DNA from 4 places in the Enterobacter sp. UPMP2060 genome. Region 1 is predicted to be linked to each of the others. Evidence: predicted binding sites of a transcription regulator. Region 1 holds the regulator's gene; each other region holds the start of a gene.
What was found. Region 1 encodes CRP, which controls carbon source genes, mostly activating them, when cyclic AMP is high. Its sites were predicted from a motif close to ATGTGANNNNNNTCACAT; they were not measured.

Region 2: ACWKXN_RS18360 (YjcB family protein) is a predicted target of CRP. The motif match lies at 1,580-1,597, and genes of this name have one in related genera.
Region 3: cdd (cytidine deaminase) is a predicted target of CRP. The motif match lies at 1,956-1,973, and genes of this name have one in related genera.
Region 4: rhaS (HTH-type transcriptional activator RhaS) is a predicted target of CRP. The motif match lies at 1,721-1,738, and genes of this name have one in related genera.

What each region holds. Positions count from the first base shown of each region.
Region 1 covers NZ_JBSKJQ010000008.1:13,968-17,069, reverse strand. Annotated here, with positions in the region: gene ACWKXN_RS15910 (YccS/YhfK family putative transporter) at 1-1,191, opposite strand, end outside; gene crp (cAMP-activated global transcriptional regulator CRP) at 1,249-1,881, opposite strand; gene ACWKXN_RS15900 (OsmC family protein) at 2,193-2,597, shown strand; gene ACWKXN_RS15895 (phosphoribulokinase) at 2,664-3,102, opposite strand, start outside.
Region 2 covers NZ_JBSKJQ010000011.1:47,750-50,851, reverse strand. Annotated here, with positions in the region: gene uvrA (excinuclease ABC subunit UvrA) at 1-393, opposite strand, end outside; gene ssb1 (single-stranded DNA-binding protein SSB1) at 644-1,174, shown strand; gene ACWKXN_RS18360 (YjcB family protein) at 1,237-1,518, opposite strand; gene ACWKXN_RS18355 (EAL domain-containing protein) at 2,164-3,102, shown strand, end outside.
Region 3 covers NZ_JBSKJQ010000002.1:397,983-401,084, forward strand. Annotated here, with positions in the region: gene ACWKXN_RS07295 (glutamine synthetase family protein) at 1-45, opposite strand, end outside; gene sanA (outer membrane permeability protein SanA) at 170-886, opposite strand; gene cdd (cytidine deaminase) at 1,013-1,897, opposite strand; gene ACWKXN_RS07310 (CidB/LrgB family autolysis modulator) at 2,027-2,722, opposite strand; gene ACWKXN_RS07315 (CidA/LrgA family protein) at 2,719-3,102, opposite strand, start outside.
Region 4 covers NZ_JBSKJQ010000016.1:8,034-11,135, forward strand. Annotated here, with positions in the region: gene rhaA (L-rhamnose isomerase) at 1-99, opposite strand, end outside; gene rhaB (rhamnulokinase) at 96-1,565, opposite strand; gene rhaS (HTH-type transcriptional activator RhaS) at 1,867-2,703, shown strand; gene rhaR (HTH-type transcriptional activator RhaR) at 2,777-3,102, shown strand, end outside.

The DNA of each region.
Region 1 (3,102 bases):
CAGCACGGTCATTAAGATCCAGTACGGTTTCGGCAGGTGCAGCGCCATGCCCATCAGGCTGGCGGTACTGAGCATCACGCTAATCCTTGCGGCGTTGCGCAGAGCGGACGATTTAAGAGAAAGATAGCTTTTGAGCGCGGGCAATAGCGGAAGCCGTTTTTGCTTATCCGCCATCAGGTCGCGGGGATAAAGCGGGCGCTGGGTGCGCAACACGCGGGCGATGCGGCTGAAGTGCCAGGCGGCAAACTGGCCGACCGGGTTATCGGGATGCTGGCGGGCGATTTTCTCCAGCGCGCCCAGCTGTTTTTCCATGTTAAAGCGCGTCGGGTAGCGGTGGTAGAGAATATCATCGGCCAGGATCCGCAGACGTGCCGATACGGTCTGCGCGTTCCAGCGGATCACCGCTTCGGCGTGGCTGCGCTCGACCAGCTTTTGCACCTCCTGCGGGTGGTGAAGGCTTACGGAGATATGCTCCTGTAGATCCAGCCCGACCTGGAAGGTGCGCAGCAGCCGCTTGTACTCGTGGTTCTTGTTGGCGGCGAGCATATGCAGCTGCTGATAGCACTGGCTTATGAGATCCACCACCTTCTGCTGGCGCGTCAGCAGCGGCGGTAAGGATTTTTCCGGGTCGGTATGCTGGGTGAGCAGGGTGTATTTGGCTTCGCAGTAATCCGCAAGCTGCACATAGAGCAGGCTCAGGGATTCACGCAGCGGCTGCTCCCGCCACAGCCAGAACCAAAACCAGTTAAACAGCCCGTACCATAATGTCCCCAGGGCGTAGATCAGCAGCGGCTCCCACACCGGCATGTTCCCGGCGAGGCTCAGCGTGAAAATGGCCGCAATCAGCGAGGCGGGAAGCAGGCGGGCGTGCAGCGAACTGATTTCCGCCGTGACGCCGAGCGTCATCGCCAGCACGGTCAGGATCAGCGGCAGCGGGATATCCCGGGCAAGCAGGAGTTGTACGGCGAGGCTACACCCGGCAAACAGGCAGCCACCGATAATCAGGCGTTTGAAAAAGCGCTTATGCGGCGTGTCCAGACCGGCAATGTTGCAGCAGGCGGGCACGAGGGAAAACAGCAGGCCTTGTTGAAGATGTCCGAGGATCAGGCCTATGGCCACAGGAAGACACAACACCAGCGTTTGCCGCAGTGCGTAGTTAACTTCCGGGTGATAGATCAGCCTGCGCCACATGGGGAATAGAGACAAAAACGGCGTGACACCTTGCGATGGCACGCCGTTTAAGCGGAATTAACGCGTTCCGTAGACCACGATGGTTTTACCGTGGGCGGAGATCAGGTTTTGATCTTCCAGCATTTTCAGGATACGGCCCACTGTTTCACGGGAGCAACCGACGATCTGACCAATTTCCTGACGGGTAATTTTAATTTGCATGCCGTCCGGGTGGGTCATGGCGTCTGGCTGTTTCGCCAGGTTCAGCAGAGTTTGTGCGATACGGCCGGTAACGTCCAGGAAGGCGAGGTTACCCACTTTCTCTGACGTGACCTGCAGACGGCGCGCCATCTGGGAAGAAAGACGCATCAGGATGTCAGGGTTAACCTGAATCAGCTGACGGAACTTCTTGTAAGAAATTTCAGCCACTTCACATGCTGTCTTTGCTCGAACCCAGGCGCTACGTTCCTGGCCCTCTTCAAACAGGCCCAGTTCACCGATGAAATCGCCCTGGTTCAGATAAGAAAGGATCATCTCTTTCCCTTCTTCATCTTTGATCAGCACTGCCACCGAGCCTTTAACGATGTAATACAACGTTTCCGCTTTTTCACCCTGGTGAATCAGCGTGCTCTTCGATGGGTACTTATGAATGTGGCAATGAGACAAGAACCATTCGAGAGTCGGGTCTGTTTGCGGTTTGCCAAGCACCATGCGCTGTTATCCTCTGTTATAAGCTGTCACCAGAGTCATCAGATGCATCCGGACTCTGGGGTTGCAATCGAATTCTTACCCATACCCTGGGAAGTCGGCTACCGTAACGTTTCGCAGCCAGTAAAGTTTGATGTCCTCTGCATACACGTGTAACGTCAATGTATTACTGTAGCATCCTGAGTGTTTTAGCATAGCTTTCGCCGCGTGTCTCCTGGTGTCTCGCTTCAGCATGATGCAGGTCGCCTTCCATTGCGATAAATGTAACGCACACGTAATCTGTCACCAAAAATGCAACGTTGGAGTTAATGAATATGCAAGCGCGCGTGAAATGGGTTGAAGGTTTAACGTTCCTGGGCGAGTCCGCGTCAGGACACCAGATTTTGATGGACGGTAACTCCGGCGATAAAGCACCCAGCCCAATGGAAATGGTGCTGATGGCGGCAGGCGGATGCAGCGCAATTGATGTGGTGTCGATTCTGCAAAAAGGACGTCATGACGTGACGGATTGTGAGGTTAAACTCACGTCAGAGCGTCGCGAAGAGGCGCCACGCCTGTTCACCCATATTAACCTGCACTTTGTGGTCACCGGTAAAGAGCTGAAAGACGCGGCGGTCTCGCGTGCGGTGGACCTGTCTGCGGAAAAGTACTGCTCGGTGGCGTTAATGCTGGAGAAAGCGGTAAAAATCACGCATTCGTATGAAGTGATCGAGGCGTGATTGATGGGGCATCGTGCGTGTTGATGCCCTCACCCTAACCCTCTCCCACAGGGAGAGGGAACATGCTCACGCGATCTGCTTCCCTTCCATCAGTCGCTCCACCAGCGGCGTCATGATGAGCTCCATCGCCAGCCCCATTTTTCCGCCCGGCACGACTAACGTATTCATGTGCGAAATAAACGAGCCCTGCAGCATTGCCAGCAGCCAAGGGTAATCAATGCCTTCGAGATTGCGGAAATGGATCACCACAAAGCTCTCATCCAGCGACGGGATGCTTTTAGCGGCAAACGGGTTCGAGGTGTCCACCGTCGGCACGCGCTGGAAGTTGATATGGGTGCGGGAGAACTGCGGCGTCAGGAAGTTAATGTAATCCTCCATGGAGCGCACCACGGAGTCCATCACCGCCTCTCGCGAATGGCCGCGCTCGCTCATGTCGCGCGTCAGCTTCTGGATCCACTCCAGGTTAACGATAGGGACCACGCCGACCAGCAGATCCACGTGGCGC
Region 2 (3,102 bases), on a different contig from region 1:
GGTCTGGGCCGCCAGCGGGACGTCGTGGTCCGGGCAGCGCGGCTCGCCCACGCGGGCATACAGCAGACGCAGGTAGTCATGAATTTCGGTAATGGTACCGACCGTTGAACGCGGGTTATGCGAGGTGGACTTCTGCTCAATAGAGATAGCAGGGGACAACCCTTCAATATGGTCGACATCCGGTTTTTCCATCAGCGACAGGAACTGACGCGCGTACGCAGAGAGCGATTCAACGTAACGACGCTGTCCTTCGGCATACAAAGTGTCGAAAGCCAGTGAGGATTTGCCAGACCCCGAAAGCCCGGTCACGACAATGAGTTTGTCGCGAGGGATTATGAGGTTGATATTCTTGAGATTGTGGGTGCGGGCGCCCCGAACTTCGATCTTATCCATTCACCTTTCCCGGTTGGAACACGGATTGCCTGATTTGTTTGAAGGACAAACGGCTGTCAGAAACGGCTAATTATGACACAATTTGACCTGTTTGAATATACAGTATTGGAATGCATTTTCTGATTGGCTGTGTAACAATGTGGAGTTGCGAGAGAACTCTGGAACGTGCTACGCAACTATCAAAGTGCAGCATGGAAATGGTACACTCGCGCGTTTACACTATTAAGAAACGTATTCAGGAGACACGAACATGGCCAGCAGAGGCGTAAACAAGGTGATTCTCGTCGGTAATCTGGGCCAGGACCCGGAAGTACGCTACATGCCGAGTGGTGGCGCAGTTGCCAACATTACGCTGGCTACTTCCGAATCCTGGCGTGATAAAGCGACCGGTGAGATGAAAGAGCAGACCGAATGGCACCGCGTAGTGCTGTTTGGCAAACTGGCCGAAGTGGCCGGTGAGTATCTGCGTAAAGGTTCTCAGGTCTATATCGAAGGCCAGCTGCGTACCCGCAAATGGACCGATCAGGCCGGCGCTGAGAAGTACACCACAGAAGTCGTGGTCAACGTGGGCGGTACCATGCAGATGCTGGGTGGCCGTCAGGGCGGTGGCGCACCGGCAGGTGGCGGTCAGAGCCAGCAGCAGGGCGGTTGGGGTCAGCCTCAGCAGCCGCAGGGCGGCAACCAGTTCAGCGGCGGCGCACAGTCTCGTCCGCAGCAGCAGTCTGCTCCGGCGCCGTCTAACGAACCGCCAATGGATTTCGACGACGACATTCCGTTCTGATTTCCGCGTGCTGAAAACAAAAAACCCAGACTATCGTCTGGGTTTTTTTATTCCGGAAGGGATCAGGTAATCACCATCGGCCAGTCTGGCGGCGTATGGCTCATTGCCTCAACCATCACCACTTTAATGTTTTCCCAGACGGCAGCGATATCCAGCAGGGTGATGCCAAGCAGACCCGTTGCAAACCAGCAGGCCGCACCCAGCCCCAGCAGGGTGCTGATGACAGCAAGACCTGCATAGTCAGATTTACGAAACTGAATATTCAGCGTGCTGGCTAGAAACATCAGTACCGCACTCAACAAAGGCCAGCGCAGGAGAACCATGCTGGTAGTAATGGTTGCCATAAAACCCATCCTCTATAAAACAGACGAACTGAATGAAACGGTGTTTCTCGTTACAAAATATGTGTGAACTATATCACATTTGTTGATTTATTCGCCAGTGTCTGTGCGATCAAAAAAGAGGATTTTATTCTTCAGAAAAGGCGATTGCGCGGGCTGGTTCTGCCTTCGGCGCACGAGGAGGCGGAGCCACAGCTTGCCGAAAATGCCCTTCGGGCAAGTGGGGATAGCGCAAATTCGGTTTTTATAAGAGGGGCGTTATTCTCCGCCAATACTCAAAATATTGTGGTGTAGGCTGACTATTTATAAATCAACGAACACAATGCCTCAGAGCAAATAGCATAAAATGTCCTGATGAAGTTGTACTTTTTTCATGCTGTCAGACGTTTGGCTTAATCAACGATTGTCTGTTGTGTTATCTTCCCGTCTGCCTGACGGGCTGGATAATTATTTTCCTTAATTGAAACGGAACGAATACTTACAGTTTAACTTACGGGAAAATATTATCGGCATAACGAAATTTAAGATTTTTAATACTAAAAGTCAGTTGCTAACTTCGCATGATTCATGCAACGTAATCACCTGTTTAACAAAGCATCCGGCCTTAAGTACTACAGGCGTACAACATGCAGGGATATAGGGCGGGAAATGAATCGTAGCGCGCGGCGCAAAATGCTCAGGGTGGTAGGGATCATCATGGTAGTTATGCTGCCGGTGATGCTTGCGCTATGGTTTGCCCAACTGCGTGCCGTGTCTGAAACAAGCGCCCAGCTACGCACATTTGCTGAACTGGCTTTAGACAAAACAGAGCTGGTTATTCAACAGGTTGAGCTTGCCAGGGACGAGGCGGTAAAATATCAGGGCGAGCTTTGCACGCCGGGACACCGTCAATATATGCTGAACGTTGTTCGTGGTCGCCTGTTTGTCGCCGATTTAATTTACGCTGAAGGTCAGAATTTTCTTTGTTCGACCGTTTTTACACCGGATCACCCCTACGCCATTCCTGTCGCTAATTACACGCGCAAACCTGACGTCGCTATCTATTATTATCGCGATACCCCATTTTATACTGGCTATAAAATGACATATATGCAGCGCGGAAATTATGTGGTGGTCGTCAATCCGCTTTCATACAGCGAAGTCATGTCCGCGGATCATTCTCTCTCCTGGGGTGTGTACGACACGGTAACCAATGCTTTCTTTTCCGTCAGCCAGAAAGCCAATGTTTCTTTATTAAATTCGATGATTCGGGATAAGGAATCGGTATTTCAAAAAGATAACCGCTTTTATACGATCGTAACATCTCCCAAAAGACCGATTGCGGCCATTGTCTCGACATCAAATAAACGCTTTTATGAAACGCTTTATCACCAGGCGACGTTGACGCTACCGCTGGGCATGATCTGCAGCATTATTATTTTGCTGGTATGGTCGCGTACCCATCGTGAGCTCAATTCGCCGGGGCGCTTACTGCACCGGGCGCTGAACAAACGACAGCTTTGCGTTCACTATCAGCCGATTATTGATATTAAGAATAACCAGTGCGTGGGCGCGGAGGCGCTGTTACGCTGGCCTGGCTTTAACGGG
Region 3 (3,102 bases), on a different contig from region 1:
AAAGTTAAAATACGGGCGGAGACTTTTGAGGAAAAACGCATTCATTATTGAGTTCATAGTCATTCTTCAATGAAGCCGTAGCGGCAGTGAACTCAGCTTAAAAGAGCCGACGTAAAGGGGGGATAAAAAGCGTCAGGCCCGGCGTAAAGAAAGTATAAAGGCGGTCCTGTTATTTCTCCTTTTTCTGCATATCCAGCAGCTGCTCGGGCGTGACGGCCGGGTAACCCTGCGCGTCTTCCGGCACTTCGTGCATCGCCGGAATCGGAACCAGCGGGCCTAAAAAGCGCGGTTCGCGTTTGAAGATATACAGATCGGCCAGGGCGCCAAAACGGGCGCCGAACTCGCGCACGCGCACGCTCAGCATATCTTTTGGCGACGGCACCGCGTAACACTGCGCCTGAATGCCCATATGCAGCGCGATAAACAGCGCGCGCTCGCAGTGGAAGCGCTGGGTAATGATGATGAAGTCGTTGGTATCGAAGACTTTACGCGTGCGCACGATGGAGTCCAGGGTGCGGAATCCGGCGTAGTCGAGCACGATATCGGCAGGGTCCACGCCCGCGGCAATCAGGTCCTTACGCATCGTCACCGGTTCATTGTAGCTTTGCAGCGCGTTATCGCCGCTCAGCAGCAGGTAGTTCACCTTGCCGCTGTTGTAGGCGTTCAGCGCGCCCTGAATGCGGTAACGGTAATACTGGTTGATCACGCCGGTGCGGTAATACTTGGCGGTGCCGAGCACCACGCCAACCTGACGATAGGGCAGGTCCTGCAGGTCATCAAAGATGTAGGGGGCGGTTTTCCAGCTCATCCAGCGGTCGAGACCCAGCACGATCAACAGCAGTATGCCGACCAGGACAGACAGGCTGTAAAAAACGCGCTTTAACATGGAGATGGCTCGTTCGTGGATGAAATTTAACTCAGGCTACTTTACCCGCCTGGTTAGCGCAAGAAACAGCGACTCAACTGAGGGGTTTTTCAGCAAACTGGCGGGCATTTCTGCCCGCCGGAAGGATTACGCAAGCAGTACGCGGTCAATCGTCGTGCAGCCCAGCGCTTTAAGCGTCGCGGCGGTCGCATCCCACTGAATCAGCGGCGCATCGGCAATTTCTGCCAGAATAGCGCGCTGAATGTCCGGATAGTCATAGCCGTTCAGGCTCAGCAGGTTAAGCGCGCCCTGCAGCGGAGGCAGGGTTGGGTTAAACGCGGCGTTTTCTGCATAGCTGCCGCTAAAGATCCGGCCATCGCGGCACTGCAGCGCCACGCCGCTCGGAGACTTGCTGTACGGCGTGTGGCTTTTGTTGGCCGCGCGAATGGCCGCCTGGCTCAGATCATCGCCGGACAGGGCGTAACCGTGGTCCTGCTCGTCCATCAGCAGCGTTTTGATCTCCAGATCTTTCGGGCCAAACGCGTCAGGCAGATAATCTCCCAGCGTATGCGGCGCGCGGCCCGGCAGGTTGATGCGCAGCTGCAGCCCGCTGTTCAGCTCGTTCATAAACTGACGGCAGTGGCCGCAGGGGGTATAGTTAACGGTAATGGCGCTCAGGGCTTTTTCACCGCGCAGCCAGGCGTGGCTGATGGCGCTCTGCTCGGCGTGAACCGTTTGCTGCATGGTCGCGCCCAGGAACTCCATATTGCCACCGAAGTACCAGGTTCCGCTGACGCCGCGCGCAATGGCCCCGACGTTAAAGTGGGAGAGATCGGCCCGCGCGCAGGCGGCAGCCAGGGGAAGCAGTGCGAAAGCCAGCGCGTCTTCGTCCAGTCCCGTTGCCTGTTTCAGCATCGTGACCTGCTCAGCGGTCAGCAGGGCGGGGAAGTGTGCATCTGCCAGAACGGGAGCCAGGGCTGACTGCAAATTCTCTGCAAGCTGGGCGAAAGCAGCTTGAAAACGTGGGTGCATGGCGTTTGCCTCATAAAGGTTAATGGATCGGTAGTTTACGGAGCCGTCAGGGCTTTATATGTGATCCACTTCTCATTATGTATGCAACTTATGAAATCAAAATGAAATTTGCGCGACGCATCGCAAATTTTAGCCCATCACCGCCAGAATCAGCGGGAAAATGAACGGGGCCAGCAGGGAGGTGATAATCCCGCAGATCACCAGCGCCAGGGAGCTAAACGCCCCTTCCTGATAATCCAGCTCCGCACAGCGGGCAGTGCCCAGGGCGTGGGAAGCTGTTCCCATCGACAGTCCCCGTGCCGCTTTAGTGTGAATACGCATCCCGTTCAGCAGGGTGTGACCAAACACCGCCCCGAGAATACCGACGAAAATGACGCACATCGCGCTGATGGCCGGGATCCCGCCGAGGCTGCCGCCGACCGCCATCGCGATAGGCGTGGTCACCGATTTAGGCAGGATCGATGCCGCAATCTGCGGAGAGGCCCCCATCAACAGCGCTACCGACGTGCCGGTGATCATCGCCACCAGGCTGCCCACAAAACAGATGGTAATGATGGATTTCCAGCGGGCGCGGATCTGATGGAGCTGCTCGTATAAAGGAAAGGCGAGCGCCACAACGGCAGGCTGCAGCAGGTCGTTTAAAATTTTGCTGCCGGCAAAGTAGCGTTCGTAGGGAATGCCGGTGAGAAGCAGGAACGGAATAATTACCACCATCGCCACCAGTAGCGGGTTCAGCAATGGCATTTTGAAGCGTGCGGCAAGCTTGCGCGCGGCGAAGAACACCGCCAGGGTTAACGGCAGCGACCACCAGATATTGGCCATCATTTTTTTGTTTTCTCCCCGACCACGTTACGTTCGCCATGCACCAGATGCGAACTCCAGCTCACCACAAGGAAAACCACCAGCGTACTGACCGCGCAGGAGACCACAATCGGGCCGAACTGGGCCTTGAGCAAATCAAAATACTGCATGACCCCGACGCCGATAGGCACGAAAAGCAGCGCCATATAGCGAATAAGGACGAAGCAGCCGGGATTGACCCATTTTGCGGGCAGGATTTGCAGCGCCAGCAAAACAAAGAGGATCAGCATACCGATAATGCTGCCGGGAATGACGATCGGCAGCAGCGACGCGATGAAAATCCCGGCGTACAGGCAGGCGTAAATCAGGACGAATGCGCGCAGATATTGCCAGATAATGTTCAA
Region 4 (3,102 bases), on a different contig from region 1:
CAGACGGTCGAGCTGGCGCAGCGCCTCTTCGACATCCACGCCGACGGCGGCGAAACGCTGTTTAGCCAGGCCCCAGGCTTGTTCTAATTGAGTTGTCATGCGCAAAGCTCCTTAGTCAGTCGGTTTTGCTGAAACTGCTCCCGAAAGCGAGCAATTTCACGGCAGGGATTGGGGGTGAAGGTGGTCAGGCTGGCGTTAGCCGCCACCACCGAACGGAAGTCGTCAACGCTGGAAAGTTCGTCCAGGGTCATCAGCTGAATGCCGATATTCCCGAGCGTGGAGGCCTCCACGGGACCCGCCACCACGGTGATACCGCAGGCATCGGCGCAGAGCTGGTTCAGCAGCTGGTTCTGGCAGCCGCCGCCCACGATATGCAGCTGGCTAAACGGTTTTCCGCGAAGGCTCGCCAGCTCGCTGAGGATGTCGGCATACAGCAGGGCGAGGCTGTCAAAAATGCAGCGCGCCAGTTCTGAAGGGCTCGACGGCACCGGCTGCCCGCCCTCGACGCAGGCGGCCTGAATTTCGGCGCTCATGTGCGCCGGGTTGATAAAGCGGTCATCGTTCGGGTTGATCAGGAACGTACAGGCCTTCAGCTTCTCGGTTTCGGCGATAAGCGCGGGCAGGTCGGTAATGTTCTGCTCTTTCAGCACCCGCTGGAGCAGCCACAGCCCCATGATGTTTTTCAGTACGCGGTAGCGGCCTTCGGCACCGCCTTCGTTGGTAATGTTTGCCGCCATCGCGGCATCGCTGGCGTACGGGGTTTTGCTCTCAAAGCCCATCAGCGACCAGGTGCCGGACGAGAGGTAAGCCGCGTCTTTGCTTGCAAGTGGGGACGCTATTACCGCGCTGGCGGTATCGTGGCTGGCGACGGCAACGACAGGGATTGCGTTCCCCTGGGGGCAAATCCAGTGACCGATCACGTTACCCGGGTGGGTGGGTGTGCCGAACCAGGAAGGCGACGCCCCCGTCCAGGCCAGCAGATGTTCATCCCAGCTATCCGAGTTGATGTTGACCAGCTGTGTGGTGGTGGCGTTGGTATATTCCCAGTTCATGTTGCCGGTCAGGCGATAGCTCAGGTAGTCCGGGATCAGCAGCGCATGGGCCACGTCCGCGACCAGCTCCGGCTGTTGCTCGACCAAAGCACGCAGCTGATAAAGCGTGTTAAACGGCAGAAACTGAATGCCGCTGCGCCCGTAGATGTTGTCCTTGCCAAGCTGGGCGATCGCGTTCGCCATCAGGCCGTCGGTGCGGCTGTCGCGATAAGAAACCGGCAAGCCGACGCGCTCGCCATGGCTATCAAGCAGAACGTAGTCCACGCCCCAGGTATCAATGCCGATGCTGTCGATGCGAATGCCGTCGTTGCAGACGTTGTTAAGACCGGTACGGATCTCCGCCTCCAGGGCATCGATATCCCAGGTATCAAAACCGTCCTGCTTTTGCAGGCAGTTGGCGAAACGGTGCATTTCGCGAAGCGAAAGCGCGTGCTGCTCACGGTCCCAGCTCGCGAGCATTACGCGGCCGCTGGATGCGCCTAAATCGACAGCCACACAATGGCGAAAAGTCATGGTCGGGTCCTTTCTTAAGTCATTAGCGGTGAGTGTAAAAAAGGGAAGAAAAAGTCACCTTCTCACCACTGACAGGCCAAATCTCGCGCTGGCAAGAAAGCAAAGGTGAATGTGAGGACGTTCACAGTTTCCAGCAGTGACGGGATGCTCAGGCAGTGTGACGCTGAGCGCATTTCCCGATCTTTCCCCCTGTTTCTTGAAAAATGGACAGCTTTTGCGAGGTTTACTGCCAAAAATTGAAGGTGAGTGTGGGAGGCCTTAATTACTATTTTGAGAACATTTTTCATTGGTGGGGGCCGTTATGACCGTACTGCACTGCGTGGATTTTTTTCCTTCAGGAGGTTCGCCTGTCGCGATTGAGCCACGGCTTCCTCAGGCTGCGTTCCCGGAGCATCATCATGATTTTCACGAAATTGTGATTGTTGAGCGCGGGACGGGTATTCATGTTTTCAATGGCCAGCCTTATACCATCAGCGGCGGTACGGTGTGCTTCGTGCGCGACCACGACCGGCACCTGTATGAACATACCGACAACCTGTATCTGACGAATGTGCTTTACCGTTCCCCGGACGCGTTCCAGTTTCTTTCGGGGCTGAGCCAGCTGTTGCCCCAGGAGCAAGACGGACACTATCCGTCGCACTGGCGGGTGAATCAGTCCATCCTGCAGCAGGTGCGTCAGCTGGTGAGCCAGATGGAGAAGAGCGAGGACGGGCAGGAGACGCACGCCATTGCCACGCGCGAACTGCTGTTTATGCAGCTTCTGGTGCTGCTGCGCCGCAGCAGCCTGGTGGAAGGGCTGGAAGATAACAACGCGCGCCTGAACCATCTGCTGGCCTGGCTGGAAGATCATTTTGCCGAGGATGTCTGCTGGGAAACCCTTGCGGATGATTTTTCTCTGTCGTTGCGTACCCTGCATCGCCAGCTTAAACAGCACACCGGACTGACGCCGCAACGCTACCTTAACCGTCTGCGCCTGATCAAAGCGCGTCATCTTTTACGTCATACCGACGATAGCGTCACGGATATTGCCTATTGCTGCGGTTTTGGCGACAGCAATCACTTTTCAACGCGGTTTCGCCGGGAATTTAACTGGTCTCCGCGCGATATTCGCCAGGGAAAAGACGCGATGCTTCAGTAACGCGAGGGCAGTCACCGTTTTATTTCCGCAAAAAAGCTAATAGTGTCAGGTTATTCGGCGTAGAGGTCGTGGTGTGGCTGCTCAGTTAATTCTTCGCAAAGATGATTTTTTTGCCTCCGCGAGTCAGGCCGTCACGGTGGCCGATCGCTACCCGCAGGACGTCTTTGCCGAACATACCCACGAGTTTTGCGAGCTGGTGCTGGTTTGGCGCGGTAACGGCCTGCACATCCTCAACGACCGTCCCTACCGCATCACGCGCGGAGACCTGTTCTACATTCGCGCGGATGATAAACACTCCTACGCCTCGGTTAACGACCTGGTGCTGCAAAACGTTATTTACTGTCCGGACAGGCTCAAGCTTAACGTGGACTGGGCCGCGAGCATTCCGGGCTTTCTTGA